Regions from separate parts of the Micromonospora sp. CA-248212 genome, predicted to be linked through region 1. Evidence: riboswitches for the same ligand, from Rfam matches in the RefSeq annotation. Region 1 holds a riboswitch; the other holds the start of a gene.

The links. A riboswitch is a leader RNA that binds a small molecule or an ion and turns the genes downstream of it on or off. The one in region 1 is predicted to bind cobalamin.
Region 2: another riboswitch for cobalamin. It lies ahead of cobN (cobaltochelatase subunit CobN); the one in region 1 lies ahead of ACQP03_RS14150 (CbtB domain-containing protein).

Annotation. Positions count from the first base shown of each region.
Region 1 is NZ_CP192023.1:2,955,221-2,971,099, reverse strand. Features, by position in the region: gene ACQP03_RS14180 (carbohydrate ABC transporter permease) at 1-409, opposite strand, end outside; gene ACQP03_RS14175 (ABC transporter substrate-binding protein) at 414-1,682, opposite strand; gene ACQP03_RS14170 (FadR/GntR family transcriptional regulator) at 1,834-2,604, shown strand; gene ACQP03_RS14165 (family 43 glycosylhydrolase) at 3,012-4,820, shown strand; gene ACQP03_RS14160 (ribonucleotide-diphosphate reductase subunit beta) at 4,973-5,968, opposite strand; gene ACQP03_RS14155 (ribonucleoside-diphosphate reductase subunit alpha) at 6,019-8,346, opposite strand; cobalamin riboswitch at 8,541-8,754, opposite strand; cobalamin riboswitch at 8,898-9,037, shown strand; gene ACQP03_RS14150 (CbtB domain-containing protein) at 9,073-9,276, shown strand; gene ACQP03_RS14145 (CbtA family protein) at 9,267-10,067, shown strand; gene ACQP03_RS14140 (histidine phosphatase family protein) at 10,064-10,660, shown strand; gene ACQP03_RS14135 (GH92 family glycosyl hydrolase) at 10,929-15,879, opposite strand, start outside.
Region 2 is NZ_CP192023.1:3,708,739-3,724,617, reverse strand. Features, by position in the region: gene ACQP03_RS17900 (TetR/AcrR family transcriptional regulator) at 1-166, shown strand, start outside; gene ACQP03_RS17895 (FUSC family protein) at 326-1,435, shown strand; gene ACQP03_RS17890 (alpha/beta hydrolase) at 1,449-2,150, opposite strand; gene ACQP03_RS17885 (LacI family DNA-binding transcriptional regulator) at 2,227-3,216, opposite strand; gene ACQP03_RS17880 (MFS transporter) at 3,380-4,648, shown strand; gene ACQP03_RS17875 (aldo/keto reductase) at 4,722-5,618, shown strand; gene ACQP03_RS17870 (hypothetical protein) at 5,703-6,365, opposite strand; gene helR (RNA polymerase recycling motor ATPase HelR) at 6,376-8,535, opposite strand; gene ACQP03_RS17860 (hypothetical protein) at 8,662-9,168, opposite strand; gene ACQP03_RS17855 (hypothetical protein) at 9,232-9,966, opposite strand; gene ACQP03_RS17850 (RNA polymerase sigma factor) at 9,959-10,534, opposite strand; gene ACQP03_RS17845 (hypothetical protein) at 10,660-10,995, shown strand; cobalamin riboswitch at 11,272-11,448, shown strand; gene cobN (cobaltochelatase subunit CobN) at 11,743-15,411, shown strand; gene ACQP03_RS17835 (VWA domain-containing protein) at 15,408-15,879, shown strand, end outside.

The sequences.
Region 1 (15,879 bases):
ACCGGTGCCCCGGCACGCGCAGGTAGATGAACGTGGCGAGTAGACCCGGAATGGCCACCGCCACCGGCAGGAGCAGGACCAGCAGTCCCACGTTGCGCAGCGCCTGCTGGAACAGCGGATCCTGGAGCAGGTGGACGTAGTTGTCGAAGCCGACCATCGCCCCGTCGCGGTCGCCGTCGCCGGTGAAGGAGAAGTTGACACCGAGCGCGAGCGGGTACAGCCGCAGCAGCACGAGGATCAGGACGGCCGGGGCGACCAGCACGAAGGGCGCCAGTTGCTCGGCGCGTCGGCCGCCGGCGGCGCGCCGCGAGACGGCGCGGTCGCGAGGCGGCGGTGCGGAGGGCGGGACCCCGCCGGCCCGCCCGGCCGAAGCCGAGCGGACCGACGGGAGCGACTTGCCGATCGTCACGAGATCAGCCCGCCGTGTCCGAGGCGGCCATCTGCTTCACGACCTCGTCCACGCTGATCGAGCCGCTGAGCAACTGCTGCGAGAGGCGGCCCATCAGGTCGAGCGACTTCGAGGAGAGCGCCACGTGCACCGCCGGCTTGCCGGTCTTGAGCGCGGAGACGATCGTGGTGACGGCCGGCCCACTCGCCGACACGTCGATCGTCGTGTCCGCGGTGATCGCGCCGGCGTTGGCGTAGAACGCCTTCAGCGCCTCGGTGGAGCTCAGCGAGCGCACCAGGTCGGCGGCCACCTTCGGGTCCTTGGTCCACTTGGCGACCGCGTACCCGATGCCGCCGTCGTACGGCAGGCTGGGGGTCACGCCGCTGGTCACCGTCGGGGCCATCATCACGCCCAGCTTCTCCGGCGTGATGAACTCGTTGAAGTCCTTCCAGTGCCCGATGTCGGACATGAGGCCGATCATGTGGGCGGCCTTGCCGGACTGGAACACGGCGAACGCGTCGTTGAACAGGGCGGTGGAGTTCGCGCCGTCGTTGTTCAGCTTGGCGGTGCCGGTCTCCTTCCACAGCTCGAAGAGCCGCTTGACGTTCGGCGACTTCCAGTCGCGCTTGCCGGCGATCCAGTTGTCGTATTCCTGCGGGGTCAGCACGCCCGATGCCATGGCCGACAGGAAGAACTGGATGCCGTAGCCCTCCTTGTTGCCGACGGAGAAGCACTTGGCGCCGGTCTGCTTGGTGATGACACCGCAGTTGGCGACGAACTCCTGCCAGGTCGTGGCGGGCTTCGCCGGGTCGAGACCGGCCTTCTCGTAGAGCGTCTTGTTGTAGTAGATCGGGTGGCCCTGCAGCGTCACCGGAGAGGCGTACGTCTTGCCGTCCTTCGCGAACGCCTCCCAGCCGGCCAGCCGCTGCCGGTCCTCGCCGACGTACTCGTCGAGCGGCTGGAGCGAGGCCACCCGGTCGCGGATCTGGCCGCCACCGTTGAACAGGATGACGTCCGGCCCCTTGCCCGACTGGAGGGCCGCGCCCAACAGCGTGTAGTACTCCTCGAACGGCTGGGCGACGAACTCGACCTTGACGTCCTTGTGCTTCTTGGCGAAGTCGGCCTTGGCCTTCTCCACGTACTGGGCGGAGCTGGCCTCGCCGGACTTCCAGTCCCAGACGACCAGCTTCTTGTCCGAGCCTTCGGACGATGAACCCGAACCTGTCGCGCTTCCACAGCCTGTCAGGGCCAGCCCTGCAACGAGGACCGCGGACCACACTGCTCGTTGCTTCATCGTTGCTCACCTTCATATGGGGAGTGGCCGAGACGCCGGCCGTCGATGCAAGATTGACGAGAACGTAACTCGTATGACGTCTGACGTCAACGGTTGCCCGTACACTGGGGCGGACTTGTGGGCCCGCTCCCGCGGCCACGCGGAGGTGAACGTGACGACATCGAACCAGTCGGCCGTCAACGGCACGGCGACACCGAACTGGACGCGTCGCCCGACGAATCTGGCCCAGGCGATCACGGCCGAGTTGGTGACCCGCATCGTCCAGGGAGCACACCCCTCGGGCACGCCACTGCCCCCCGAGCCGGTGCTCTGCGAGACCTTCTCGGTGAGCCGCACCGTCATCCGGGAAGCGGTGAAGATCCTGCAGGAGAAGGGGCTCGTGCAGGTCCGCCAGGGCAGCGGAACGCTCGTCACCCCACCCTCGTCGTGGGACATGCTCGACGAACTCGTCCTCGCGGCGACCATCGCCGAGGACGACACCCTGGCGATCCTGGACGACCTGGTGGTCACCCGCCGGGTGCTGGAGTCCGACATGGCCAACGTGGCGGCCCGCCTCGCCGACGAGGCGGCGATCGACCGGCTACGCGCCCTGGTGGACCGCATGGACGAGCTGGTCGACGACCACGTCACCTACCAGGAGCACGACCGCGCCTTCCACGACACGGTCATGCAGGCGTCCGGAAACCGCATCGCCCGGGGTGTCGTCCGGTCCCTGGAGAGTCAGGTCGTCAACACCGCCCGGTACATGGGTCAGCCCGAGCGGGCCATGTGCGTGGCGTCGAACCAGGGGCACCGGCGCATCTACGAGCGCATCGCCGCCCACGACCCGGACGGCGCCGCGCAGGCGATGTTCACGCACATCACGGAGGCGTGGCTGGTGCGCCGCAGCGGACCGGGGAGCCCCACCCGGTTGCAGCGCTGACCGCTCCACCGACCCCTGGTGCGAGCCCCACGCCGCCCCGTCCGTGAGGCCGGAGCGAAATCCAGGTCCATCCATCGCTTGAGAATGTTAGCGATAACAGACTACCCTCGGGCCGCAGAGGCGAAGGGCACGCTTCACCGCTCCACTCGATCCACCGAGGTCGATGGAGTAGTGCATGACCAACGCCCGCTGGTGGGTGACCGGGCCTCCCCTCAGGGGCGTTGACCACCGCCGTCGACGTACGGCGGGCCGCCGCACGCGGGAGCCAGGGTGGACACCCGATCCCCTCCTGCCGTGCTCGCGGCACCGCCGCCGCCCCACCCGAGCGACCCGCGACGACACCCGCGACACGCCGCCAGCGCACGCGGCGGGCCGCCCGCCCGTCGTGACCCACCCTGGAGGTACCGATGCACCCCACACCGCCACCACGGACCACGACCCGGCTCCGGCGCGGTCTCGCCTGGCTCACGAGCCTGCTACTCGTCTCGACGCTGATGCCGGCCACGGCCGCCCGCGCGGACAACCCCATCGTCCAGCACATCTACACCGCCGACCCGGCGCCCCTGGTCCACAACGGACGCGTCTACCTCTACACCGGCCACGACGAGGACGGCTCCTCGTACTTCACCATGAAGGACTGGCGGGTGTGGTCGTCCGCCGACATGGTCAACTGGACCGACCACGGCTCGCCACTGAGCCTCGCCACCTTCAGCTGGGCGAGCGCCAACGCGTGGGCCGGCCAGGTCGTCGCCCGCAACGGCAAGTTCTACTGGTACGTGCCGGTCACCGCCCGAGCGACCAACTCGATGGCCATCGGCGTCGCGGTCGCCGACAGCCCCACCGGGCCGTTCCGGGACGCCATCGGCCGCCCCCTGGTGGGCAACGGTGAGATCGACCCCACGGTCTTCATCGACGACGACGGTCAGGCGTACCTGTACTGGGGCAACCCGAACCTGTGGTACGTCCGGCTGAACGCCGACATGATCTCCTACAGCGGCAGCGCCACCAAGATCCCGCTCACCACCGCCGGGTTCGGCGCCCGCAGCGGCAACGCGAGCCGGCCCACCCTCTACGAGGAGGGCCCCTGGGTCTACAAGCGCAACGGCACCTACTACAACGTGTTCGCGGCGGAGTGCTGCTCCGAGTTCATCGGATATTCGACCGCCACCGGCCCGACCGGCCCGTGGACCTATCGCGGCACGGTCATGCCCCGCCAGGGCGCGAGCTTCACCAACCACCCGGGAGTCATCGACTTCAACGGCGGCTCGTACTTCTTCTACCACAACGGGGCGCTGCCGGGCGGTGGCGGTTACACCCGTTCGGTGGCCGTGGAGAAGTTCACGTACAACACCAACGGCACCATCCCGACGATCAACATGACCACGACGGGCGCGCCGCAGATCGGCACGCTGAACCCGTACGTGCGGCAGGAGGCCGAGACCATCGCCTGGGGTTCCGGCATCGAGACCGAGCCGGCCAGCGAGGGCGGGATGAACGTCGGGTGGATCGAGAACGGGGACTACATCAAGGTCAAGGGCGTCGGCTTCGGTACGGGCGCGACGTCCTTCTCCGCGCGGGTCGCCTCGGCGACGTCCGGCGGCACCATCGAACTGCGCCTCGGTAGCCCCACCGGCACCCGGGTGGGCAGCTGCGCGGTACCCGGCACCGGTGCGTGGCAGACGTGGCAGACCGTCTCCTGCCCGGTCTCCGGCGCCACCGGCACCCAGGACCTGTACCTGCGGTTCACGGGCGGCAGCGGCACCCTGTTCAACCTCAACTGGTGGCAGTTCCAGGCCAACGGCACCACGCCCACTCCGACGCCCACCCCGACGCCGAGTCCGACCGCGGACCCGACGCCCACGCCCATCCCGACGCCCACGACCACTCCCACGCCGACGAGCCCGGCCGGGACGTCCTGCGCGGTCACCAACGCCGTGGTGAACACCTGGCAGGGCGGGTTCGAGGGACGGCTGACAGTCACCAACTCCGGATCGTCGGCGCTCAACGGCTGGCGGGTCACCTGGACGCTCGCCAGCGGGCAGACGGTCTCCCAGGTCTGGAACGGCACCCTCACCCAGTCGGGTAGCCAGGTGACCGTCGCGAACGCCGCCTACAACGGCCAGCTCGCGCCCGGAACCTCGACCACCGCCGGCTACCTCAGCTCCACCACCTCAACCAGCCCTCCGACCACCACCCCCACCTGCACCCCCGCCTAACTCCCCCGGGTTCCCACCCCCAAAAACACCCCCACCCCATCCCCACACCCGTCCGCCGCCGACGTTGATCATGAAGTCAATGCCCCCGACACGCCGATAGGGAGCAACAACTTCATGATCGACGGGGCGGGGCCGGGGGTGGGGTGGGGGTTCTAGAAGTCGTCGTCGAAGGCGACCGTGCCGGTCACCCCGACCTGGTACGCCGACACCCGCCGCTCGAAGAAGTTGGACAGCTCCTGCACGTCCTGCAACTCCATGAAGGCGAACGGGTTGGCCGACCCGTAGTGCGGCGCGATCCCGAGCTGGGCGAGCCGGCGGTCGGCGACGTGCTGCAGGTACTGGCGCATGTCCGCCAGGGTGAGGCCGGGCACCCCCTGGCCCACCAGGTCCTCGGCGAACTGGACCTCGCACTCGACCGCCTCGGTGAGCATCCGGCGGACCTGGTCGGCCAGGTCGTCGTCGAACAGATCGGGCTCCTCGGCGCGTACGGTGTCGACGACGTCGAACGCGAACGCCATGTGCATGGACTCGTCGCGGAACACCCAGTTGGTCCCCGACGCCAGCCCGTGCAGCAGGCCACGGGAGCGCAGGAAGTAGACGTACGCGAACGCGCCGTAGAAGAACAACCCCTCGATGCACGCGGCGAAACAGATCAGGTTGAGCAGGAAGGTCCGCCGGTCCTCGCGGGTACGCAGCTCCCGCAGGTCGTGCAGGGAGTCGATCCAGCGGAAGCAGAACTCGGCCTTGCGACGGATCGACGGGATGTTCTCGATGGCGGCGAAGGCTGCGAACCGCTCGGTCTCGTCGGGCACGTACGTGTCGAGCAGGTTCAGGTAGAACTGGACGTGCACGGCCTCCTCGAACAGCTGCCGCGACAGGTAGAGCCGACCTTCGGGGCTGTTGACGTGCTGGTACAGGTTGAGCACGAGGTTGTTGGCGACGATCGTGTCGCCGGTGGCGAAGAACGCGACGAGGCGGCTGACCAGGTGCCGCTCGGCCGGCGACAGACGGTCCAGGTCGGCGAGGTCGGCGTGCAGGTCGACCTCCTCGACCGTCCACGTGTTGCGGATGGCGTCCCGGAACCGGTCAAAGAAGTGCGGGTAGCGCATCGGACGGAGAGTCAGGTCCATCCCGGGGTCGAGCAGCATGTGCGTGGTCCTCGCGTCGGTGGTGCTGTCCGTGGTGGTGTCGGCGACGGTCACTGGCACGCCTCGCACGACTCGGGGTTCTCCAGCGAGCAGGCCAGCGCCTCGGCGTCGACCGCGACGGGGAGGACGGGCGGCACCGCGCTGACGGTGGCCTGCTGGATCCGGGTGGCCGGCCGGGACCGCAGGTAGTAGGTGGTCTTCAGACCGGTCTTCCAGGCGTACAGGTACATCGAGGAGAGCTTGCCGATGGTGGGCGAGGCCAGGAACAGGTTCAGCGACTGGGACTGGTCGATGAAGGGCGCGCGGGCGGCGGCCAGGTCGATCAGCGCCCGCTGCGGCAGCTCCCACGCGGTACGGAACAGCTCCCGCACGTCGGCCGGCAGCTCCATGACGGACTGCACCGAGCCCTCGGCCCGCTTGATCGCCGACCGGATCTGCTCGGTCCACAGACCGCGGGCCTTCAACTCGCGTACGAGAGCCGTGTTGACCTGGAGGAACTCCCCCGACAGCGTCTCGCGCTTGAACAGGTTGGACACCTGCGGCTCGACGCACTCGTAGCAGCCGGCGATCGAGGCGATCGTCGCGGTGGGCGCGACCGCCACCAGCAGCGAGTTGCGCAGCCCGTACTCCCGCACCCGCTGACGCAGCGCGGTCCAGCGTGCGGCCTGCGTACCCTCGACACCCCACAGGTCCGGTTGCAGGCGCCCCCGCGCGGCCCGGGTCTGCGCGAACGCCGGGTGGGCGCCGAAGTCGCGGGCCAGGTCGGCGGAGGTCTCCAGCGCGGTCAGGTACAGCTCCTCGCTGATCCGGGTGGACAGCTCCCGCGCGGCCGGTGCGTCAAACGGCAGCCGCAGCGCGAAGAACACGTCCTGCAGCCCCATCAGCCCGAGCCCGACCGGCCGCCAACGGGGGTTGCTCGCCGCCGCCTGCGGGGTCGGGTAGTAGTTGATGTCGATGACCCGGTCGAGGAACGTCACCGCCGTACGCACCGTGGCGCGCAGCCGTTCCCAGTCGATGCCCTCATCGGTCAGGTGGGCGGCGACGTTCACCGAGCCGAGGTTGCAGACTGCGGTCTCGTCGTCGCTGGACACCTCGATGATCTCGGTGCAGAGGTTGGAGAGGTGCACCACGTTGCCCGGCTCGGCCGTCTGGTTGCACAGCCGGTTGGCCGCGTCCTTGAAGGTCATCCAGCCGTTGCCGGTCTGGGCCAGGGTCCGCATCATCTTCCCGTACAGTTCGCGGGCCGGCAGCTGCCGCACGTAGCGGCCCTCCGCCTCGGCGGCCCGGTACGCGGCGTCGAACCGCTCGCCCCACAGATCGGGCAGTTCGGGCACCTCGTCGGGGTCGAACAGCGACCACATCTCGTCGGCCTCGACCCGGCGCATGAACTCGTCCGGGACCCAGTTGGCCAGGTTGAGGTTGTGCGTACGCCGGGCGTCCTCGCCCGTGTTGTCCCGGAGCTGGAGGAACTCCTCGATGTCCGGGTGCCACGGCTCCAGGTAGACGCAGGCCGCGCCCTTGCGCCGCCCGCCCTGGTTGACCGCCGCGACGCTCGCGTCCAGTGTGCGCAGCCACGGCACGATGCCGTTGGACTGCCCGTTCGTGCCCCGGATCAGCGCGCCACGGGACCGGACCCGGGAGAACGCGATGCCGATGCCACCGGCGAACTTGGACAGGTTCGCGACCTGGGCGTAGCGCGCGTAGATCGAGTCCAACTCGTCGCGCGGCGAGTCCACGAGATAGCACGAGGACATCTGGGTGTGTCGGGTGCCGGAGTTGAACAGAGTCGGCGAGCTGGGCAGATAGGCGAGGCTGGACATCAGCCGGTAGAAGTCGACCGCCTCGTCCGGCGTACGGGACAGGCCGCAGGCCACCCGCAGCAGCCAGTACTGCGGCGTCTCCAGCACCAGCCGGGTGGTGGGGTGACGCAGCAGGTACCGGTCGTAGACGGTGCGCAGGCCGAAGTACTCGAAGCGGCGGTCGCCGTCGGGGTCGACAGCGTCGTCGAACGTCTCCGCGTGCGCGGCGACGAACGCGGCGGTCTCGTCACCGATCAGACCCTCGGCGTGGCCGGCCCGGATCGCCGCGCTGAACGAGGTGATGCCCTGGCGCCGCACCTCCTTGTCGACGTAGCCGGCCAACAGCCGCGCGGCCAGGCGCGAGTACTGCGGCTCCGTACCGATCATCTCGGCCGCCGTCTGGATGGACAGCCGGTCCAGCTCGGCGGTGGTCGCGCCGTCGTAGAGGCCGCTGATCGTGCGGGTGGCCACCCGCATCGGGTCGACCTCGGTCAGGTCGTCGGCCCACCGCTCGACCGCCCGGACGATCTTGTTCACGTCCACGGCCTCGGTGCCGCCGTCGCGCTTGCGCACCTGCATCGGGGTCCGCCGCGCGGCCTCGCCGCTGACCGGGACCACCTGGGTGACTGTCACCACTCACTCCTCGGGAGTTCGAGACCTCAAGGGCCCTCGGACGCGGGGAGACGGACGCCGTCGACGCCAGGCCAGCGCGGGCGTGGGCGAGGTGGCGTCAGCCGTTCCGCGCGGCCTCGGACCGCCGCGCACCCGAGGGTCGGGTACGCGGCGCGCTGGCAGGTCTTCGGACTCGCGGGCGCGACCGGGCCTGCCCGGTCACCTACTGGCCGTCGCTTCCCAGGCCGTTGGCCCAGTGCTGATGACGGCGGTCGTTCCCACTCACCGCTGCGGGACAGTCCCGGACTTGCACCGGGTTCCCTCTTGCCTCGACCACTCACCAGGAGTGGACGAACCAGCTGCGGTCGACACCATATATAGGGGCGAGCACGTTTGTCACACCCCACATGTCGGGTTCGGCGTGTCGCGGTCGCCGATGACGACCCTCGTCGATCGGCTCGGAGCCGGCCGACGAGGCGGTGCCGCCCCGACCGTCGCCATCGGCTTGACCGAGGCGAACCGGCACCGATACGGTCGACCCACTATCTGCGGCGACGCGAGGGAAGCCGGTGAGAATCCGGCGCGGTCGCGCCACTGTGAGCGGCCCCCAGCCCGGGGGGCGCGAGCCAGGACGCTCGGTCGTCCGCAGCCTTGCGATGGGGACGCGTCATCCCCGAGGAGGTTCGTTCACGCATGTCCAGCTCCACGTCCAGCCAGCCGCTGTCGCACCCCGCTGTCCCGACCCGTCTCCTGTGGACGGTCCTGGCCACCGTCGCCGTGCTCGCCCTGCTGGCCTACCTCGTCGCCTTCGATCAGGGGGCGGTCTCGCGCAGCGGGATGTACCTGCACGAGCTGATGCACGACGGCCGGCACCTGCTCGGTGTCCCGTGCCACTGAGCGACACCGGCACCGCACCCACGTTCGTCACGGTCCTGCTGCGCGGGCTGCTCGCCGGCCTGGTGGCCGGCCTGATCGCCGGGACGTTCGCCTACGTCGTCGGCGAACCACACGTCGAGGCGGCCATCGCCATCGAGGAGGCGGCCACGCACGCGGAGGCCGCCGCCGACGGGCACCAGCACGCCGAGGAGGCCGCCGAAGGGCACCAGCACGGCGAGGAGGCCCTGATCGGCCGCAACGGCCAACGCGGCGGCCTGTTCCTGGCCACCGGCCTGTTCGGCGCCGCCATGGGCGGCCTGTTGGCCAGCGCGTACGTCCTGCTGGCCCGTCGTCGGCGGACCGCCGACGACGGGCGGTCCGGGCTGTTGCTGGCCGGCGGTGCGCTGCTCGGCACGGTGATCGTGCCGTTCCTCAAGTACCCGCCGAATCCGCCGGCCGTCGGCGACCCGTCCACCATCAACCAGCGCACGGTCACCTACCTGCTGATGGTGGTACTCGGCCTGGTCGCGGTCTGGTCCGGTTCGCTCGGCTACCGGTCGGTGGGTGAGCGCGCGCCCGTGTGGCTGCGGGCCAGCGCGGCGGTCGGCGGTTTCCTGCTGGTCACCGTCGTGTCCTATGTGGCGCTGCCGTCGTTCCAGGAGGTCCCCGGCGACTTCCCCGCGACGCTGCTGTGGAGCTTCCGCCTCGCCTCGCTCGGCACCCAGATGGTGCTGTGGACCGGGATAGGCCTGCTCTTCGCCGCCCTGATGCACCGCCAGCGCGCGGTCGCCGACGCACGACTGGCCGGGTGAGCGCCACCAGCCTGCGGCTGGTCGCCCACGGTCACACCGCCGCCCTGCGGCAGGCCCGGTTCGGCGGGAACGACAGCCTGGACGAGGGCGGCCGGCGTGCCGCCCTCGCCCTGTCCCCCGCCGCTGCGGGCCGTCGCGCAGGCGACGCGGTGGCATGCCTGTCCAGCCCCGCGGCGGCGGCCGTCGAGACCGCCGAGGTTCTCGGGCTCGCGCCCACCGTCGAGGCGGCCCTGGCCGACTGTGACTACGGCGACTGGTCGGGCCGGTCCCTCGCGGAGATCGCCGCGACGCGGCCGGACGCGCTGCGCGAATGGCTGTCCACGCCGGACGCCGCGCCGCACGGCGGTGAGTCGATCCTCGCGGTACGCCAGCGCGTCGGTCGGTGGCTGGACGCGCAGCGCGACGTCGGCCGACGGGTCACCGCCGTCACGCACCCGCTGGTGATCCGGGTCGCGCTCGTGCACGCCCTGGATCTGCCGCTGGCCACGTACCGGCAGTTCGACGTCGCGCCGCTGGCGATCGTCCGACTCACCGGCCACGGCCCGAGCTGGCAGTTCCGCCTGGACGCGGCACCGGCACCGGCGAACGGGTGACGAGGGTCTACCACGGCTCCTGTCGAGCTGCCCCAGATCCGGGGCAGCGAGGTCGGCGGGCAGTCGCGCGACCCGCGCCTCGGAGCCGAGATCGGGCGGCTCAGAGCTGAGATCGGGCGGCCCGGACGGGTGTCGGGCAGGCCTGGAACGCACGCCCGGCGGGCCTGGAACACAGGGCCCGGCGGGCCTGGAATACACGCCCGGCGGGCCTGGAACGCAGGTCGGGCGGGCCGTGAGGAACGGCCCGCCCGACTGATGTGCTTCCGGCTTACTTCGTGACGGTGACCGTGAACGGTCGGGACACCGTCGCCTTCGAGCGGGACCCGGACAGCGTCACGCTGGTGACCCCGGGCTCCGTCGCGTCCGGGACGCCGACGGTCCCGCCGGCGACGATGCCGTCACCGTTCGCGCGTACCGTGCCGACCCGACGGCCGTCGCCGAGGCTGACCGTGATCTCCTCGTTCGGCGCGAAGCCGGAGCCGTCGACCGTGATCGACGTGCCGCGCGGCGCGGACGGCGTGGGCAACGACAGGCGCGGCTGGTAGGCCGGGTCCGTCGAGCCCACGGTCAACTGCACGGTTGCCGTCGCCGGCGTACCGGAGGACGCGCCGGTGGCGCGGACGGCGTACCGCCCCGGTGGCGTGTCCCCGGAGGTCGCGACGGTCGCGCGGACCGTGCCCGTCGCGGACGCCGAGACCGTCACCTCGCGGGTCGTGCCGGCCGCGAGGCCCACCGTCACCCGCTCGCCGGCGGCGAACCCGCTGCCGACGACCGTGACCGCGTCCCCAGCGGCGACCGACTGCGTGCCGGACACCGCGAGGGTGGTGGCCGCCCCGGCCCGCCGGACGGTCACGGTGAAGCTCGCGGTGCTGCTGGACACCGTGTCCCACGCGGTGACGCGCACCGTGTAGGCGCCCGCACGGGCGTAGGTGTGCCGGCCGCTCAGCGCGCCGTCCGCACCGATCGTGGCGTCGTCCGGAACCGTGCCGTCACCCCACTGGACGCGGGCGTGGTAGCCGGTCGGGTCGGGAAGACCGCCGGTCACCGATCCGAGGTTCGCCGTGAGGACCTGCCCGGCGTCGACGCTCTGGTCGCCCGGGGCGGCGGTCACCAGCGCGGCGGCCGGCGTGCCGTCGTCGGCGACGGCGAACACGTGGATCCGGCCCGCCGAGCGCGGGTCGCCGGTCTGCGTCGGCAGGGTCACCGAGACCAGCGTCCTACCCGCCGGGATCTGGTACGGCGTGGTGGCGAACAGGAACGGCTGGGCGCCGTCGCGGCTCGTGCCACTGAGCCGGTACGCGGACTTCGCGACGACGATGTTGCCGTAGGACGGCGTCCCGTTGGCGTTGCCGCCCAGCGTCCAGTCACTGAACTGGATCGGAATGCTCGCGGTGCTGCCGTCGCTGAACGTCGCCGTGCCGGTCGTTGCCTGGTTGCCCTGCGTACCGGCACCGATGAACGAGATGCTCTTGGCGTCGGCCGGCAGGCGCAGCGCGATCGTCGCGCCGTTGCCGGTGGCGTTGTCCGGCTGCCCGGCCGGGACCTGCGGCAGGGTGAAGCCCAGCGCGGTGCCCGGCACCTGGTGCCGCTGCCCCTGGGTCACGCCGGCCGCCGCGAGGGCCGCCCGCGAGTACGCCCACGACTTCGCGTCGCAGTCCGCCGCGAGGGTGCCCTCGTCGCCGACACACACGCTGTCGAACGCCGCGGTGAGGCCGGAGTTCGCCGCGTACGCGACGTCGACGCCGACCGTCACCGAGCCCTGACCGACGCCGTCGGTCACCGTGACGCTCGCCTGGTGGTAGCCCGGCGTGGCGTAGGTGTGCTCGCCGCTGACGCGGTAGACCTCCCGGGAACTCAGCGTCAGGGTGCCCTCGGTGGCCGGTGACCCGTCACCCCAGTCGATCGTGGCCCGGTAGTCGTCGGCGACGCCACCGGTGACCGTGGCCAGGGCCACCGTGGCGGGCGCGCCGGAGCGGGCGTGCACGCCATCGGTGGCGGTCACCGTGATGTCACCGCCGCCCAGGTCGAGGTCACCCCCGGCGAGCAGCTCGATCTCGGCGAGGGTCGGCTGGGCCACGCCGACCGTCTTCGTCACGACGAGGCGGAACTGGGAGTACCGTCCGGGCTTGTCGATCCGGAACGGCCGGGTCTGGTTGCGCCAGCGGAACACCTCGCCCGCCCGCGCGTCCAGCGTGCTCCAGGTCAGGCCGTCGGTGGAGCCCTGCAACCGCCAGTCCGCCGGGTCGCCCACGGTCGCGCCGGAGGTGATGGTGTAGTAGGTCGGCTTCTGCCGTCCGCCACGGCTCGTCCAGCCGATCTGCGGCGTGCCCGACGACGTCGTCAGCTGGGTGGTGGACGAGTCGTCGAACAGCGTCGACGCGTCCGGACCGCCGCTGACGGTGGCGGTGCCGAGGCCCGGCCCGGTGACGTCCTGCAACGGCTGCGGTACGGCGTCGCCCCTGGTCAGCGACGGGGGTGTGGCGTCGCGACCGGTGCCCCACGACGACGGGTTCGGTCCCATCTGGAAGTCGATGGTTCCGCCCCTGGCGAGCGCGGACACCTCGACGGAGACGTCGCGCTGCTTCTTGCCGTTGACCTTCACGCTCTGCACGTACACGTTGCGGTTGTTGTTGTTCGCGGCGTTGACCACGATGTCGCCGGTCGGGCGGTGGACGGTCATCCGGGTGAACTGCGGCGAGCCGATCGCCCAGTGGGTCGACCCGGCCTGCAACGGGTAGATGCCCAGCGAGCTGAGGACGTACCAGGCCGACATCTCGCCGTTGTCCTCGTCGCCCAGGTAGCCCTGACCGATCTCGCTGCCCACGTAGAGACGCCGCAGGATCTCGCGCACGGCCGCCTGGGTCTTCGCCGGAGCGCCGGCGACGTCGTACAGGTACGGGATGTGGTGCGACGGCTGGTTGCTCATGCCGAGCTGTCCCATCCGCACCGCGCGGGCCTCGATCATCTCGTGGATGACGCCGCCGTAGCCGCCGGGGTGGTCGGCGTTCTCGGGCGTCGCGAAGAAGGTGTCGAGCTTGTCCCGCAGCGCCTTCTGCCCGCCGTACAGGTTGATCAGGCCCTGGGGGTCCTGCTGTGCGGTGAACGCGAAGTTCCAGCCGTTGGTCTCGGTGTAGACGCCACCCCAGTCCAGCGGGTCACCGGCGAGGAACGTGCCGGCCGCGTCGCGGCCCTGGAAGAGCTTCGTCTTGGCGTCGAAGAGGTGGACGTAGTTGCGGGCCCGCTCCAGGAAGTACCGGGACTCCTCCTTGAGTTGGTCGCGCCGCGACTTCGGCGTGGCCGGGTCCTTGGCGAGCGCGGCGGCCATGTTGCCGATGCCGTAGTCGTTGATGTACCCCTCCAACGCCCACGACACCGACTCGCCGGTGCTGGTCGGCGTGTAGCCGAGGAACAGCGACGTCTCGATGCCCTTGCGGCCGACCGCGCCGCGTCCGGACGCGACGGTCGCGTCCTTCACGGCCGCGTCGTACGCCGCGAGCGGGTCGGGCAGCTTGACCCCGGTGAGGTACGCCTGCGCCAAGGCCACGTTCGCGCTGGTGCCGGTCATCAGGTCGGCGTAGCCGGGCGACGACCAGCGGGCGATCCAGCCGCCGTCGCGGTAGTGCTGGACGAACCCGTCCGAGATCTTCGCGGCGACGTCCGGGTAGAGCAGCGAGTACGCGGGCCACACCGTGCGGTAGGTGTCCCAGAACCCGTTGTTGACGTAGATCTGCCCGTCGACGATCTTCGCGCCGGTCCGGGTGGCGGTCGACGTGCCGGTCGGCGCGGACACCGGGCTGGCGTACTGCCAGTGGGGGGCGGCGGCGGTGCCGGTGTTCTCCGACTGCGAGTTCGGGTAGAGGTTCAGCCGGTACAGGTTCGAGTACATGGTGACGAGCTGCGTCTCGGTCGCGCCCCGCAGCTCGACCCGGCCGAGGCGGTCCTTCCAGGCGGCGGTGGCGGCGTCGCGGATCGCGTCGAAGGTCCGGCCGGTCACCTCCAGGTCGAGGTTGCGACGGGCCTGCTCGACGGAGAGGAACGAGGTCGCGATCCGCATCGTCACCTGACGGTTCGCCGAGACGTCGAAGGTCGCGGACGTCGCCGTGACGGCTGCCGGCGCGCGGTCGAACTCACCGGACACGAACATCCGGCTACGTCCGGCCGAGAGGCCGCTTCCGTTGTCGACCCAGCCGGTGAACGTGCTGTCGGTACCGAGGGTGAAGGTGCCCTTGGCGAAGACGAGACTTCCGGTCGACGGTCCCGGCCCGAAGGTGAACCGCATGATGCCGGCGTGGTCGGTCGGCGTCATCTCGGCGACCAGGCCGTTCTGTAGCGCGACCCGGTAGAGGTCCGGCCGTGCCGTCTCGTCCTCGTGCCGGAAGGCCAGCGCCCGGCTGGCGGGTGCTCCGGTGAGGGGGCCGTCGCCGGCCACCGGCATCACCGACATCTGGTTGCGGTCGCCCAACCAGGGGCTGGGCTCGTGGGAGATCGCGAGGCCCTGCAAGGTGGGCAGGTTGGCGGCGTTGTTGGCGCGGTGGTAGTCGTACTCCCAGGAGTCCGAGGTCGCGTCGGTCACCGGGGTGAAGAAGTTGAACCCGTTGGGTACGGCGGTGATCGGCAGGTTGTTGCCGCGCGAGAACCCGCCCGTGGAGTTGGTGCCGCGGCGGGTGTCGACGTAGTTCGTCAGCCGGGAGCCGTCGATCGTCGCCGGGTTCGGAGTCAGTTCGACGTCGTCGAGCCACCCCTGGAAGAGGGTCTCCTCGGTGGCCTGCGGGTCGTCGTACGCCAGCAGGACGCGGTCGATCGTCTTGCCGCGCGCGACGGCGCCGACGTCGGCGCTGACAGCGTTCCACTGGTCGGCGAAGAGCACCTTCGAGGCGCCCTGCCCGGCCGGGGTCAGCGGGTTGCCGTGCTGGTCGACGGCGGAGCGTCCACTGAGGTAGCTGCCGTCGGTGAAGTGCAGGTCGACCGAGGCGTAGGTGGACGGGTAGCGGGCGTCCTGGCCGGTGAACTCGGGGAAGATCCGGTACGACAGGCGGGTGTTCGGCCCGACCGGGATGTCGACGTCGAACAGCTTGTTCGTCGCGTACGAGCGGCCACCGGTCTGGGCGCCACCGTAGTAGCGCAGCGCGGCCAGCCCGGTGAAGCCGACGCCCGGCTTCGTCGTGTAACCGCCGGCCGGGCCGGGGCCGATCTCGGTGACCATGGGCGTGGCCGGCGGT
Region 2 (15,879 bases), 750 kb from region 1:
CCCGGACCGGCAGGGCGACCAGTTCGTCGCGTACGTCGACGGGCTCCTCTTCGACCGGCTGGTCGGCGCGGGAGCGCTCACCGCCCCGACCCCCGGCACCCCGGACAGCCGCGCCGATCTCGCGGACGCCGTCCGTACGCTGCTGCGCGCCCTGACCGGGAGGTGACCGGAGCCGGTGATCGCGCGCCGGACGCGACGGCGGCCGACGGGCGGCCCGGTCGGCGGCTCCGCCGGCCGATGGTGGACGATCGCGGAGGGCGAGCCGGCGGACGCCGGTGATCGCTGACGGCCGCACAACGCGTCGGTCGACCGGTGGGAGGTGCCGATGGCGTGGTTCGCAGGCCACCGGTTGCGGCAGGGGTGGCGGCCGGTGCTGGAGGCGACCGTCGCGGCGACCGTGGCCTGGCTGCTCGCCACCCGCCTGCTCGGGCATCCGCAGCCGTTCTTCGCGCCGGCCGCCGCGCTGATCGTCCTCGGTCAGGCCCGTGGGCAGCGCATCCGGCGGGCCGTCGAGGTCGTGCTCGGGGTGGCCGCCGGGGTGCTCGTCGCGGACCTGGTCGTGCAGGCGCTGGGCCCCGGCAGCACCTGGACGGTCTGCACGGTCATCCTGCTCACCGTCCTGCTCGCGGTCGCCTTCGGGGCCACCGGCGTCACCCTCGTACAGGCCGCCGTCTCCGCGCTCTACCTGGTGGTGGTCGCGCCGCCGGACGGGTCGCTGGTGCCGTTCCGCTTCGTCGACGCGCTGATCGGCGGCGCGGTGGCGCTCGCCGTCAGCCTGCTCGTCGACGCCCGGCACCCGCTCGCGCCGCTCGTCGTCGAGGTGCGGCGCACGTTCGACGAGCTGGCCGGCCTGCTGGGCGGGATCGCCGACGCGCTGGACGGGCGCGACGAGCCGGCGGCGGTGGCCGCCCTGGCGCGCGCCCGGGGCATGGACGCCCGGGTCGACGGGCTGCGGGACGGCGTGCTGGCCGCCGGCGAGGCGCTGCGGCTCAACGTGCGCCGACGCCGACACATCGGCCGGTTGCGGTCGGTGGACGAGTCGGTCCGGCAGATCGACTACGTGGTCCGCAACGTCCGGGTGCTGGCCCGCGCGGGCGTGACGCTCAGTCGACTCGGGACCTCCACCCCGCCCGAGCTGGGCGACGCGCTGCGCTGCCTGGTGGAGGCGGTCCGGGAGGCCGGCGCGGCGCTCGCCGCCGACCTGGACGGGCAGGAGGAGGTCGCCGACCGGCACGCCCTGCGGGCGGACGAGGCGGCGCTGGCGGCCGTCCGTACCGCGGGGCAGCTCTTCGGGTCGACCCAGACCCTCCCCCTCGCCATGATCATCGGCCAGGTCCGGGCGACGGCGATCGACCTGCTGCGGGGCGTGCATCCCGACGACGACGTCGCCGTCCTGGCCCGCGTGGACGCGGCCCTCGGCCTACCCGCCGTCTGACCGACACCGGGGGTCACCCGGTGAGCCACCCGGTGGCCCTCGCCCGGATCTCCGCGGGCAGCTCATGGCCGCCGGTGAACTCCTCGTAGGTGACGTCGTAGCCGATTCCGCGCAGGTGCGGCACGAAGCGGCGGCTGCACACGTCGACGGGCAGCACCGGGTCGTCCACCCCGTGCGAGACGAAGATCCGTGGTCGCCCACGGACGACCGGCGGCGCGGCGAAGCCGGGGGAGAAGGCCAGCACCGCGTCGACCAGGTCGCCGTTGGCCAGGCCCAGCGAGAGCGCGTACGAGGCTCCGTCGGAGAAATCGCCGAGCGTCACACCCTGTACGGGGTAGCCGTCGAACGCGCTGGCCAGCAACGCGTCGATGTGCCCGACGTCCACCCCGAGGCCACCGGCGATCAGGTCCCAACTGGTCGCCGACGACTGCGGGGCGATCAGCAGCAGGTGCTGCGCGTCCGCCTCCGCGAGCAGCAGGTCCAGTCCGTGCCGCGCGGAACCACCCGCCCCGTGCAGGAGCACCACCAGCCGGTACGCGGCCCCGTCGGCGGCCGGCTCCGGCACGTACGCCATCGCGGGCCGACCACCGTCACCGCCGGGCAGCGGCACGATGCCGCTCGGCCCGGTCACCACCGGCGGGTGTGGGCGGGTGGTCAACCGGCCGTGCCGGTGACCCTGCGCGGGCGCCCGGCTCGGCGGCACGGGGTCGGACACGGGCCACCAACTCCTCGCGGTCGACGAGAGGTGCGAGGCGGTTACCCGGCCGGCCGCCGGTTAACCGGGCGGCCGCTCAGGCGCTGTCCCGGGCCACCAGGTCGGACGGGAAGAGCGTCACCGGCGCTCCCGGGCGACCGGCCAGCACGGCGGCGGCCGCCGCGGCGGCGATCCGGCCCACGGGGTGGCTCGCGGTGGTCAGCGCCGGCGCGGTCATGCCGGCCAGCGGGATGTCGTCGAAGCCGGCCACCGCGACGTCACCGGGCACCCGGACGCCGTCCTCGCGCAGCTCCGCGATCACGCCCAGGGCCGTCTCGTCGCTGATCGCGTAGATCGCGTCGACGTCCGGCCAGCGCCGCAGCGCCTCGCCGGCCGCCTCCCGGCCCCGCGCCGCCGTGAAGTCCCCCCGCACGACCCGCTCCGGCAGGCCGGCCTCGCGCATCAGGTGCCGGTACGCCCGCACCGGCCGCTGCGCGCACGGCAGCCACCGTGGACCGGTCACCATGGCGATCCGGCGGCGGCCCGTGCCGTACAGGTGGCGTAACACCGCGCCCGCGCCGGTGGTGTTGTCGACGTCGAACGACGGCACTGTGGCCGAGCCGATGCCGATCGAGGCGATCCGGCCGTGCAGCGCCCGGGGTACGGCCGCCAGCAGGTCCTCGGTGGTGTTGACCAGCACGACCCCGCACACGCTGCGGTCGGCGGCGAGCTGGTCGAGGCCGCGCGGGTCACCCAGCGGCAGCCAGTGCAGGGCCACCCCGACGCCGGCCGGCGCGCACACCCGGGCGGCCGAGCCGACCACGCGGTCCACGTACGGGTCGTCCAGCACGGCCGCGCTGGTGCCCAGGGCGGCCACCACCAGCCGTACGCCGCCGCCGCGGACCAGTGCGCGCGCGGCCGGGTTGGGCACGTAGCCGAGCTGGTCGGCGGCCGTCACCACCCGTGCCCGGGCGGCCGGCGAGGCGAACCCGGTGCCGGCGATCACCCGCGAGGCGGTGGACCGGGACACTCCGGCGGCCCGGGCGACGTCCTCCAGGGTGGCTGGGCGCGGTGCCGCTGCCGTCATCGTGTCCTCCCCGACGACGCCCGCCCCCGGCGGGCGTGCGCCTGCCAGCCATCATCCCCCGAGCTGCGGGCCTGCGGTAAGGGGCGGGGCCCGCTTGTGGTGGTAGCGCTCTCAGGTGTGCGATCGTGCCAGGAGATCACCCCCCAGGAAGAGGACCACCCCCTTGAGTGCCCCCACCAGTCCCGCCGTCGCCCCGGACGCCGCCGCGCCGACGCGGGCCATCGTGCTCGCCCGCAACGGTGTCGCCCTGACCTTCACCCTGAACGGCCTGGCCGTCGGTAGCTGGTTCTCCCGGGTGCCGGCCGTCCGGGAGGCGCTGGATCTGTCCGCCGGCCGCCTCGGGCTGCTGTTGCTCGCGTTGAGCGTCGGCGCGCTGCTCGCCATGCCGACGTCCGGGCTGCTCGCCCAGCGCCTCGGCTCCGCCCGCACGGTGACCCTCGCCACCGTGCTGGTCGCGGTGGGCCTGATCGTGGCCGGGTTGGGCGCGACGGTCGCCGGGTCGGCCGCCGTCGTCGCGCTGGGGATGGTCGCCTTCGGCTACGGCTCCGGCGCGTGTGACGTGGCGATGAACGTCGAGGGCGCGGCGGTGGAGCGTCGGTTGGGGCGTACCGTCATGCCCCGTTTCCACGCGGCCTGGAGCCTCGGGTCGGTGGCCGGCGCGGGCGTCGGCGCCGGCGCGGCCCGCCTGGACGTGCCGGTGGGCGCGCACCTCGCCGTGGTGGCCGTGGTGGTCCTGGTCGGCACCGTCTTCGCGTCCCGGGCGTACCTGCCCCAGCCCGCCGTGGACGCGGCCAACGGGCCGACGGACACCACCCCGGCCGGTCGTCGGCGGGCCCAGCTCGCCGCCTGGCGCGAGCCGCGCACCCTGCTGATCGGGCTGTTCGTGCTGGTGGCGGCCTTCACCGAGGGCAGCGCCAACGACTGGCTGGCGGTCGCGTTCGTGGACGGCCGGGACCTGAGCGAGGCGGCCGGCGCGGCGGTCTTCGGCGTGTTCGTCGTCGGCATGACCCTCGGTCGCACCGCCGGCACGGTCGCGCTGGACCGTTGGGGGCGGGTGCCGGTCCTCACCGGCACCGTCCTGCTCGCCGCCGCCGGCGCGACGTTGGCCGTGTTGGCCGGCTCGGGACCGGTGGCCATCGTCGGTGTCGCGCTGTGGGGGATCGGCGCGTCACTCGGCTTCCCCGTCGGCATGAGCGCGGCGGCCGACGAGGAGGCGCACGCGGCGGTACGGGTCAGCGTCGTCGCCGTGATCGGCTACACGGCCTTCCTGGGTGGCCCGCCGCTGCTGGGGCTGCTCGGCGACCACGTCGGCGTCCTGCGGGCGCTGCTGGTGGTGCCGTTGCTGCTCCTGCCGACGTTGGCGCTGGTGCCGGCGCTGCGTCCGCCGCGCGCCGCCGACCGGGAGCAGTCGTCGGCAGCACAACAAAACTAGCCCGGATCAGGGCGTGCCGGTATCGGGCGCGTGGCCGAGTGCGCCGCGCGCCCGTGCTGGCTACGGTCGCCCGATGCCAATCGACGAGATCACCGCCGCCGCGGCGGGCACCTGGACCCTGGGCGACCGCACGGTGCGCCGGATGGGCTTCGGCTCGATGCGGATCACCGCGAACCCCGACCTCGATCGCGCGATCGCGCTGCTGCGCCGCGCTGTCGAGCTGGGCGTCAACCACCTCGACACGGCCGCGTTCTACGTCTCGCCCGGCGGAACCCTGCGGGTGGGCACCGGTCCCGCCCGGTACGCCACCGAGCTGATCCGGGCGGCCCTCGCCCCGTACCCCGAGGATCTGGTGATCGCCACCAAGGTCGGCTTCGGCTACGACCCGGTGGACGGGTTCACCGAGGCGTTCACCCCCGCGCAGTTGCGCGCGCAGGTCGAGGAGAACCTGCGTCGTCTCGGCCGCGACCAGCTCGACGTGGTGAACCTACGGCTCGGCCGGGGGCCGGGGGCGGTGCCGCTGGCCGAGCGGTTCGGCGCCCTGGCCGAGCTGCGCGACGCCGGGCTGATCCGGCACCTCGGGCTGTCCAACGTCCGGCCCGAGCAGCTGGATGAGGTGGCCGGCATCGCGCCGGTGGTCTGCGTGCAGAACAACTACGGCGTGGACGCCTACCGTGAACAGGACGCCTTCGTCCGGACCTGCGGCGAGCGGGGAGTCGCCTACGTGCCGTTCTTCGCGCTGGCCGGAACGTCCCGGGAGGCGGGAGCGACCGCCGCGCCGGGCGCGGCCGTCGAGGCGGTCGCCCGCGACCACGGCGTCACCCCTTCGCAGGTACGCCTGGCCTGGACCCTGCACCAGGGCCCGCACGTCCTCGCCATCCCCGGCACCAGCGACCCGCTGCACCTCGAGGAGAACATCGCCGCCGCCGCCCTCCACCTGACCCCGGAGGACCTGACCCGCCTGGGCTGACGCCGTCCCCCACCCCCGTCCCGCCGGCGTTGATCATGAAGTTGTTGCCATCGATGTCGGCGTGTCGTGGCAATAACTTCATGATCAACGGAGCCAGATGCGCAGGAGGCCCGCGGGGTGGAAGCCGGCTCGGCGGGCCGGGGGCAGGTCGGGCGCGGACTCGTAGCCGACCAGGGGTACGTCGGGCAGGGTGGCGGAGATCGCCAGCCAGATCTCGTCCGGATCGTCGCTGGTGCTGAACAGGTTGGAGACGCCCGACGGATCGTCGCCGCTGACCACCGCCCCGCCCACGACAGCGCCCCGCCCGTCGTGCCGGGCCAGCACCCGGATGCCCGGGTCGGCCAGCAGCGCCGGGCGGAACAGCTCCCCGCCGCCGTGCGCGCTCGCCCACTCCGCGAGCCCTCGCGCCGTGGTGACCCGGTCGAGCGGCACGCCGGTCGGCGGCTCGGTGGGCGGGCGGTGGATCCACTGCGCGTCGAAGAGGACCCGGAACCCGTACGCCGCGAGGTCGAGGTCGGCGAAGCTGTCCTTCACCGACGCGCCGGCCCCGGCGTCGATCCGCGCGAGCAGCGCCTCGGGGTCGACGCCGGGGCGCAGGGTGACCGCGTCCGGATACCAGGGCGGGGAGCGGCGGGGCACCGACCACGCGTCGGCGTCGATCCGGCCGACCAGGCCGTGGCTGGCGCACACCACGTCGCACCATTGCGCGTTGTTGTGCGCCGCCGCCTCCCGCACGTCGTTTGGCACGTCCGGCAGCCTAATCGGTGAGCACGACGAGCCGCTGGGTCGCGCGCGTCATCGCGACGTACCTGTCGACCGCCCCCTGGACGCCCTCACCGAACGCCTCCGGATCGACGAGGACGACCAGGTCGAACTCCAGCCCCTTGGACAGTTCCGGACTCAGCGACCGGACGCGACTCGTCGCCGGCCGGAACGTGGGGTCGCCGATGACGCAGGCGATTCCCTCGGCGTGCTCGGCGAGCCAGCCGTCGACGATCGCGTCCCGGTCGCGCACCGATCCGTGGGTGACGGGGATCCCGTTGCCGCGGATCGAGGTCGGCACGTTCGCGTCCGGGAGTACGGCCCGGATGACCGGTTCGGCCTGCGCCATGACCTCCCGGGGCGTCCGGTAGTTGACGGTCAACGAGGTCAGGGTCACCTCGTTGAGCCCGACGCGGGCGAGCCGTTCCCGCCACGACCCGGTGAATCCGTGCCGGGCCTGGGCCCGGTCCCCGACGATCGTGAAGCTGCGCGACGGGCACCGCGACAGCAGCATCTGCCACTGCGCGTCGGTCAGCTCCTGCGCCTCGTCCACCACGATGTGCGCGAACGGGCCGGCCAGCAGATCCGCGGCGACGCCCGGCAGCACGGCCTCGTCGACAAGCGCGTCCTGCAGGTCCAGTTGGCGCAGGCTCGACAGCACGCCCTCGCCGTCGTCGTAGGCGTGCGCCTCGATCAGCTCGTCGACCACCGTCGCCATGCGTTCCCGTTCGGCGGCGATCGTGGCGTCGCGGCGGCGGGTACGCCCTGACGCCTCCGCATCGCCGAGCCGCTGTCGTGCCGCGTCCAGCAGCGGCAGGTCGGACACCGTCCACGTGCGGGCGTCGGCGCGCTGGAGCCGGCGGACGTCGTCGGGACCGAGCCAGGGGGCGCACCTGCGCAGATAGGCGGGTACCGACCACAGGTCCGCGACGATGTCGGCCGCGTCGAGCAGCGGCCAGGCGCGGTTGACCGTGGTACGGAGTTCCGCGTCGCGCCGCAGCGACGCGCGGACGAGGTCCTCGGGTTCGTCGCCGTCGTACCTGCCGAGCAGGATGCTCAGCAGTTCGTCCCAGATCTCGTCGCGGGCCTCGTTGTGCGGGGTGCCCGGTCCGGGCGCCTCGAACGCCTGGGCCCAGTCGTCGGCGCTCAGCCGGATGTCGGTGTCGCCGGCCGCGACGGTCAGCGCCGTCGTCGGCGGCTCCTCGTAGAAGCGGACGGCCGCGTCGATCGCCCGTACCAGGTCGAGCGAGGACTTGAGGCGGTCCACCTCCGGGTCGCTCTCGGCGGCGGCCGAGGCGCCCTGCGGTACGAGGTCCCGCAGGGTGCAGGTCTGCACGTCCTCCTCGCCGAGGCTGGGCAGGACGTCGGCGACGTACGCCAGGTAGGGCTGGTGCGGCCCGACGAACAGCACCCCGCCGCGCCCCTGCCGCAGGCGCGGGTCGGAGTAGAGCAGGTACGCGGTGCGGTGCAGGGCGACGACGGTCTTGCCCGTGCCCGGACCGCCGTCGACGACGAGCGCGCCGCGTGATCCGGCCCGGATGATGGCGTCCTGGTCGGCCTGGATGGTGCCGAGCACGTCGCGCATCCGGGCCGAGCGGTTGCCGCCGAGGCTGGCGATGAACGCCGACTGGTCGTCCAGCGCGGCGTGCCCCTCGAACCCGTCCGGGGTGAACACCTCGTCCCAGTAGTCGCTGATCCGGCCGAGGGTCCAGCGATACCGGCGTCGGCTCGCGAGGCCCATCGGGTTGGCGTGGGTCGCTCCGAAGAACGGCGCGGCGGCCGGTGAACGCCAGTCGAGCAGCAGCCGGCGGCCATCGCCGTCGCTGAGGCCGAACCGTCCGATATAGACGGGCTCGGGGTCGTCCGCGTGGACCATGCGACCGAGACACAGATCCAGACCGAAACGGCGCAGCGCGCGCAGGCGGGCGGTCAGCCGCCGGACCTCCTCGTCCCGGACGACCGCCTGCCGACCCTTGCCCGCCGGTGCCCGGCGCTCGGCGTCCAGGCGGTCGGACAGGTCGGCGATCGACCGCTGAAGGCTCGCCGCGATCACGGCGAAGTGCTGCTCGTCCCGGGCGACGAGCGCCGGGTCGGCCTTGGCGGCGAGGTTCTCGGGGAGGTCGAACACACTGGCCGCCGCCGACGACACGTTCATCTTCATGGCTCCCGTTTGCGCAGGTCATGGCCTTGGACGGGCCATTCTGCGGCACAGCGGGGGCCTTGTCGCAAGTCCCCCCATGCGGTATATGTTGGATATGGCGGGAGGGGTTCTTCCCCGTCGTCACGGCTTCCGCTCGGCGTAGACGAGATCCATCGTGTCGGCGCGCCCGCCCCAGCTCAGGTCGAGATGCCAGCACCCCGCTCGCGGCATGTCGATGATCGACGGCGCCGGCCCGCCGGCGACCTCGTGGGTCACTCGCGTGTCGGTGCCGTCCAACGTGGCGATGATCTTCAGGCTGGTCGAGGCGCCCGGGGGCGGCGAGGCCGTGGCGGGCCGGGCCACCCAGAGGATCTTGTTGCTCGACGCGTCCGGTCGGACCTGCGCCAGCGGGTGGCCGAACAGCACCGCCACGATCTCACCCCGTGCGCCGAAGACGTGCGGCATGCGGGTGTCCCCGTGGAACCCCTCGTCCGCCCAGTCGGGCAGCGACCCCGTCTCGACCCGCGACGCGCAGCCGACCGCCGCAGTGGTTGGACCGCCGGCAGTCGTCGCCGGCCCGTCACCGGCCGTGCCGCAGCCCGCCAGCACCAGAACCGACCCCAGCAGAAACCTGCCCCAAGTGATCATCTTGCTCCCTCCCACAAGGACGTGTCCCGTACCAGAGAGACACCGGTCGGGCCGGGCGGGTTCCTAGGGGAGCGAGCCGGCGATCTCGAGCGCCTCGGCCATGCTGCGCGCGCCCTCCAGCCGGTAGGTCACGCCGGCCTGCTCCCAGATCAGGGTCGACGCGGCGAGTCGTGCGGTCTCCCGGCGGATCTGCCCCGACCGGTCGACGTAGGACAGCACGTGCGGACCGTCGACCCAGACGGCGAAGTCACCGTCGACCTGCGTCCACTCCGCACCCGGCCGGCTGGTCCGCTTGTGGAAGGTCAGGTCGAGACGACCGTCGAACGCGTCGAGACGCACCCCGCCGCCCTCGTACAGCAGCGTCGCGACCCGGTACGCGCCGGTGCCGTCGGGGTCGGCGACCGACACCCGCTCCGGCGGCCCGAGCGCGGCCGGCACCCGGATCGGGAAGCGCACCGCCCGCCGCGCCTCGTCGAGCCCCACCATCCGCAGCGACGGCAGGGGCGACGGCTCGTCCTCGGGCGGCGACGGCGTGGACGACGTGACGATGCCGACGCCGGCGAAGCGCAGCACCTCGCCGACCGCGTCGGCGACGGCCGCACGCGTCGGCGGCAGCGCCGCGACCAGCAGGGCAACGAGCGCCGCCGCGGCCAGGGAGCGCCACCGACGTCGCCCGCGTACGTCCCCGACGAGCCGGTCGCGCACCCGTGCGGTCACGTCCGGCGTGACGGGCGTGTCCAACCAGACGCCCAGGTCACGCAGCTCCGCTTCCAGGCCGTCCCGGGTGAGGTCATCCATGACGCACCTCCTCGTCGGCGAGCAGGGCGCGCAGCTTCGCCAGTGCCCGTGAGGTACGCGACTTCACCGTTCCCCGGGGCCAGCCCAGCATGACGCCCGTCTCCTGCTCGCCGAGATCGAGGAAGAACCGGCAGACGATCACCTCGCGGTCGCGTACCGGCAGTTGCCGCAGGGCCGCCACCAGCGCGGCCCGCCGCTCGCCGGCCAGGACGGCGTCAACGGCGTCATCCTCGGCGACCTCGGGCGGGGGGTTCGCCGCCGCCCGCAGGACCAGGCCCTCCCGGCGCGTGCGGGACCGGTGCAGGTTGCGGGTCTCGTTGGCGACGATCGCGAGCAACCAGGAGCGGAAGGACGACTCTCCCCGGTAGCGGGACAGCTTGCGGTAGCCCTTCACGAACGCCTCCTGGACGACGTCCTCGGAGTCCGAACCCGCGCCGAGCAGCACCGCCGTCCGGTACGCGGACGCGGTGTGCCGGGCGACCAGGAGGTCGTACGCCTCCAGGTCACCGGCTCGGGCGCGGGTGACGAGCACGTCGTCGTCCAGGGGAACCTCCGGTCGGACTCGCACTGATGACACCGCCCGCGCCCGTCGGGTTCCGCCCCAGCGGAGTCAGATTCCTCCCACCCGCCGTGCAGCCTATTGCCAGGAATCGGTGCTGAACTGGGAGTGGCGTCGAAGGAGAGGGGCTGGGCATGGGCTGGTTCAACCGGCGGTCTCGCGGCGGCGAGGCGACCCCGACGAAGCTGGACCGTGAGGCCACCCGGGACGACCTCGCCGCGCTGGAGGCGTTCGTCGCCAGCCGGCGAGGGGTGGAGTTCTACCTGGAACCGGAGACGACCGCCACCGACACCACCGTGGTCGCGATCGCCTACGACGGTGAGTGGATCCGTCGCCGCACCGGCACACCCCGGGCAGCGGGCGACATCGCCCGCAAACACGCGGTGCCGCTGTACGAGGCGGCCCGCACCGGCTACCCGGAGCGGATGCGGGTGTGGAATCGGGCCCACCCGGAACGCCACGCCCGCTGAGCCGGTCAGGCCGTAACCGGGCTCAAGCGGGTTTCGCCTGCGCGAGTGATCGCTGGATGAGCGTGAGGACGGGTGGAAGGATCAGCTCACCGCCGCCGATCGTGGCGCCAGCGTTCACGTGGTGGGGCGTGCCGTCAATGTCGACCGAAAGGGCTGGCGCTGCGCTCGATGAGCATCGTCGGGTGAGTGACTCGCCCCGATATCTTCGCAGGTCAATGTGGTGCTCGTGACCGGGCGGCACCGGGGTCCGCGTTGACCGGCGGCGCGAGGGTGTGGCAGCATTCGCGGCCTGACGGCAGTGAAGGAAGTCGGTGCGAATCCGACGCGGTCCCGCCACTGTCACCGGGGAGTGATCCCCCCTCGCGAGTCACGGCCGTGTGTCTGCGGTTGGAAGGCCGGGGGAGAGCGTCGATCCGGAAGCCAGGATACTTCGGCCGTCGGGACGTACCCCAGGGCGTGGACACCCGAGGAGGACCCGATGACGCATGGCGTCTTGCGCACCCACGAGCACCGTCGTACCCCGAGCGGCGGTCGCACCGCCGCGCCCCGACCCGGCCGCACAACCGCGCCGGCATCCGCTCGCTTGGGCGTCGTTTCCCGCTGAGTTCCGCGCCACGCCACCCGTCGCCGCCGGCCCCGTGCCGGTGAGCGGTCCGGGTCGCGGTGCCCGCTGAACCCCGCGCCCACCCGCACGTCGTCGCCGAACCGCTTCCGCGAGCGCGCCGACGTTACCGTCCGGAGCCTGCCGTGCGCATTCTGCTGCTCTCCACCGCCGACACCGACCTGCTGGCCGCCCGCGCCAGCGACGCCGACTACCGGCTCGCCAACCCTGCCCGGGTGGCGGCCGACGAGGTGCCCGCCCTGCTCGACGGGGTCGACCTCGCCGTCGTACGCCTACTCGGCGGTCGGCAGGCGTGGCCGGACGGCCTCGCCGCCGTGCTCGCCAGCGGCGTGCCGACGGTCGTCCTTGGCGGCGAGGCGCTGCCCGACGCGGAGCTGATGGCGGTCTCCACGGTGCCGTCCGGGGTGGTCGCCCAGGCCCTCGCGTACCTGGTCGAGGGTGGCCCGGACAACCTGGGGGAGTTGGCCCGGTTCCTCTCCGACACGGTCCTGCTCACCGGGGAGGGGTTCGCACCGCCCGCGCCGACCCCGGCGTACGGCGTGCACGGCGAGCACCCCACCGAACCGGGTCGGCCCACCATCGGAATCGTCTTCTACCGGGCGCACGCCCTGGCCGGCAACACCGTGTTCGTCGACGTGCTGGCCGAGGCGGTCCGCGCGGCCGGCGGCAACCCCCTGCCGATCTTCTGCGGCTCGCTGCGCGGGCTGACGGCCGGCGCCGGCCCCCTCGGGCTCTTCGCCCGCTGCGACGCGCTGCTGGTCACCGTCCTCGCGGCCGGCGGCGCGGTCGCCGCCGACGCCTCCTCCGGCGGCGACGAGGACGCCTGGGACGTCGGCGCGCTCGCCGCCCTGGACGTGCCGGTCATCCAGGCGCTCTGCCTCACCAGCACGCGCGAGCAGTGGGCCGCCAGCGACGCCGGACTGTCCCCGTTGGACGCGGCGATGCAGGTGGCCATCCCCGAGTTCGACGGCCGGATCGTCACGGTGCCGTTCTCGTTCAAGCAGGTCGACGCCGACGGTCTCTCGGTGTACGCCGCCGACCCCGAGCGGGCCGCCCGCGTCGCCGGGATCGCGGTGCGGCACGCCCGGCTGCGGTACGTGCCGAACGCCGACAAGCGGATCGCCGTGGTGCTCAGCTCGTACCCCACCAAGCACTCGCGGGTCGGCAACGCCGTCGGGCTGGACACCCCGGCCTCGGCGGTCCGGCTGTTCGCCGCGCTCGCCGAGGCGGGCTACGACCTCGGCGGCACGCCGCCGCCCACGGACGGTGACGCGCTGATCCACGCGCTGATCGCCGCCGGCGGGCACGACGTGGAGTGGCTCACCCCGGAGCAGTTGGCCGCCGCCGAGGCGCGGATACCGGGGCAGACGTACCGGCGCTGGTTCGAGGCGGTCCCGGTCGAGCTGCGCGAGCGGATGCGGCAACACTGGGGCGAGCCGCCCGGCGAGCTGTACACCGACGGCGGGGACGTCGTGCTGGCCGGGCTGCGCTTCGGCAACGTGGCGCTGCTGATCCAGCCGCCGCGTGGTTTCGGGGAGAACCCGATCGCCATCTACCACGACCCGGACCTGCCGCCGAGCCACCACTACCTGGCCGCGTACCGCTGGCTCGCCGCGCCGGTCTCCGACGGCGGCTTCGGCGCGGACGCCGTGGTGCACCTGGGCAAGCACGGCACCCTGGAGTGGCTGCCCGGCAAGGGCCTCGGCCTGGCCGCCGGCTGCGCGCCCGACGCGGTCCTCGCGGACCTGCCGCTGGTGTACCCGTTCATCGTCAACGACCCAGGCGAGGGCACCCAGGCCAAGCGGCGGGCGCACGCCGTGGTCATCGACCACCTGGTGCCGCCGATGGCCCGCGCCGAGACCTACGGCGACCTGGCCAAACTGGAGCAACTGCTGGACGAGTACGCCACCGTGCAGGCGCTCGACCCGGCGAAGGTGCCGACCGTGCGGGCGCAGATCTGGGACCTGGTCCGCGCCTCCGAGCTGCACCACGACCTGCACACCGAGGCGATGCCCGACGCGGACGACTTCGACGACTTCGTGCTGCACCTCGACGGCTACCTGTGCGAGGTCAAGGACGTGCAGATCCGCGACGGCCTGCACATCCTCGCCGACGCGCCCACCGGCGAGCCGCGGGTCAACCTGGTCCTCGCGGTGCTGCGCGCCCCGCAGATCTGGGGTGGCGTCCAGGCCCTGCCCGGCCTGCGGCAGGCCCTCGCCACCGCGTACGGCCTCGACGAACAGGAACTGCTTGCCACGCCGGGCCAGCGGATCGCCCTGCCGGCCGCGTTGACCGACGCGGTGGACGGGCCGGCCGGCACCGCCGCCGATGCCATCGACCTGATCGAAACCCTCGCCCGGCGGCTGGTCGTCGGCATGGAGACCCTGGGCTGGACCGCCGACACGGCCGAGGCGGTCGTCGCCGAGGTGACCGGCCAGCCGATCCCGGACGCCGCCGAGGTGCTGCGCTTCGCCGCCACCGAGTTGGTGCCCCGGCTGGTTCGCACCACCGACGAGCTGACCAACACCCTCGGTGCGCTCGACGGCCGGTTCGTGCCGCCCGGCCCGTCCGGCTCACCCACCCGGGGCCTGGTCAACGTGTTGCCCACCGGCCGGAACTTCTACTCCGTCGACCCGAAGGCCATCCCCAGCCGCAACGCCTGGGACGTCGGCGTGGCCCTGGCCGACTCGCTGCTGGCCCGGCACCTCGCCGACACCGGCGCGTACCCCCGCTCGGTGGGGTTGACCGTGTGGGGCACCAGCGCCATGCGGACGCAGGGCGACGACATCGCCGAGGTGCTCGCGCTTATCGGCTGCCGGCCGGTGTGGGACGAGCGGTCCCGGCGGGTCACCGGCGTCGAGGTGGTGCCGACCGCCGAGCTGGGTCGGCCCCGCGTCGACGTCACCGTACGGATCTCCGGGTTCTTCCGCGACGCGTTCCCGCACGTGGTGGCGCTGCTCGACGACGCCGTCCGGCAGGTCGCCGCCCTGAACGAGCCGGCCGAGGAGAACTACCTGCGCGCCCACGTGGCCGCCGACCTCGCCGAGCACGGTGACGAGCGGCGGGCCACCGCCCGGATCTTCGGCTCCAAACCCGGGGCGTACGGCGCGGGCCTGTTGCCGCTGATCGACGCCCGGACCTGGCGCAGCGACGCCGACCTGGCCGAGGTGTACGCGGTGTGGGGTGGCTACGCGTACGGCCGGGGCCTGGACGGGCGGGAGGCGCGCGCCGACATGGAACGCTCCTTCGCGCGGATCGCGGTCGCGGTGAAGAACCAGGACACCCGCGAGCACGACATCGTCGACTCCGACGACTACTTCCAGTATCACGGCGGGATGGTGGCGATGGTCCGCCACCTCACCGGCACGTCCCCGGCCGCGTACGTGGGCGACTCGGCGATGCCGCACGACGTGCGGACCCGCACGCTGGGCGAGGAGACCCGGCGGGTGTTCCGGGCCCGGGTGGTCAACCCGAAGTGGATCGCCGCGATGCGCCGGCACGGCTACAAGGGCGCGTTCGAGCTGGCCGCCACCGTGGACTACCTGTTCGGCTACGACGCCACCGCCGGTGTGGTGGACGACTGGATGTACGAGCACCTGGCCGCCGCGTACCTGTTCGACGACACCACCCGCGAGTTCCTGGAGAAGTCCAACCCGTGGGCGCTACGCGGCATCACCGAGCGGCTATTGGAGGCCGCCGACCGGGGGCTGTGGGCCAAGCCCGAGCCGGCCACCCTGGACCGCCTGCGCGACACCTACCTGGCCAGCGAGGGCGACCTGGAGGACCGGGCATGACCACGACCTACCCGTTCAGCGCCGTGCTCGGCATGGCCGACATGCGGCTGGCGTTGCTGCTCAACGCCGTGTCCCCGGCGATCGGTGGGGTCCTCGTGCGGGGCGAGAAGGGCACCGCCAAGTCCACCGCCGTACGCGCCCTCGCCGCGCTGCTGCCCCCGGTGCGCCGGGTCGCCGGCTGCCGCTTCGGGTGTGATCCGGCCGAACCCGACCCGGGCTGCCCGGACGGGCCGCACCCGGTCGGGGCGGCCGTCGAGACCGGGCCGGCGCGCCTCGTCGAACTGCCCGTCGGAGCGGCCGAGGACCGGGTGGTCGGGTCGCTGGACCTGGAGAAGGCCCTCGGCGAGGGCGTACGCGCCTTCGAACCGGGCCTGCTCGCCGCCGCCCACCGGGGCGTGCTCTACGTGGACGAGGTCAACCTGCTGCACGACCACCTCGTCGACCTGCTGCTGGACGCGGCGGCGATGG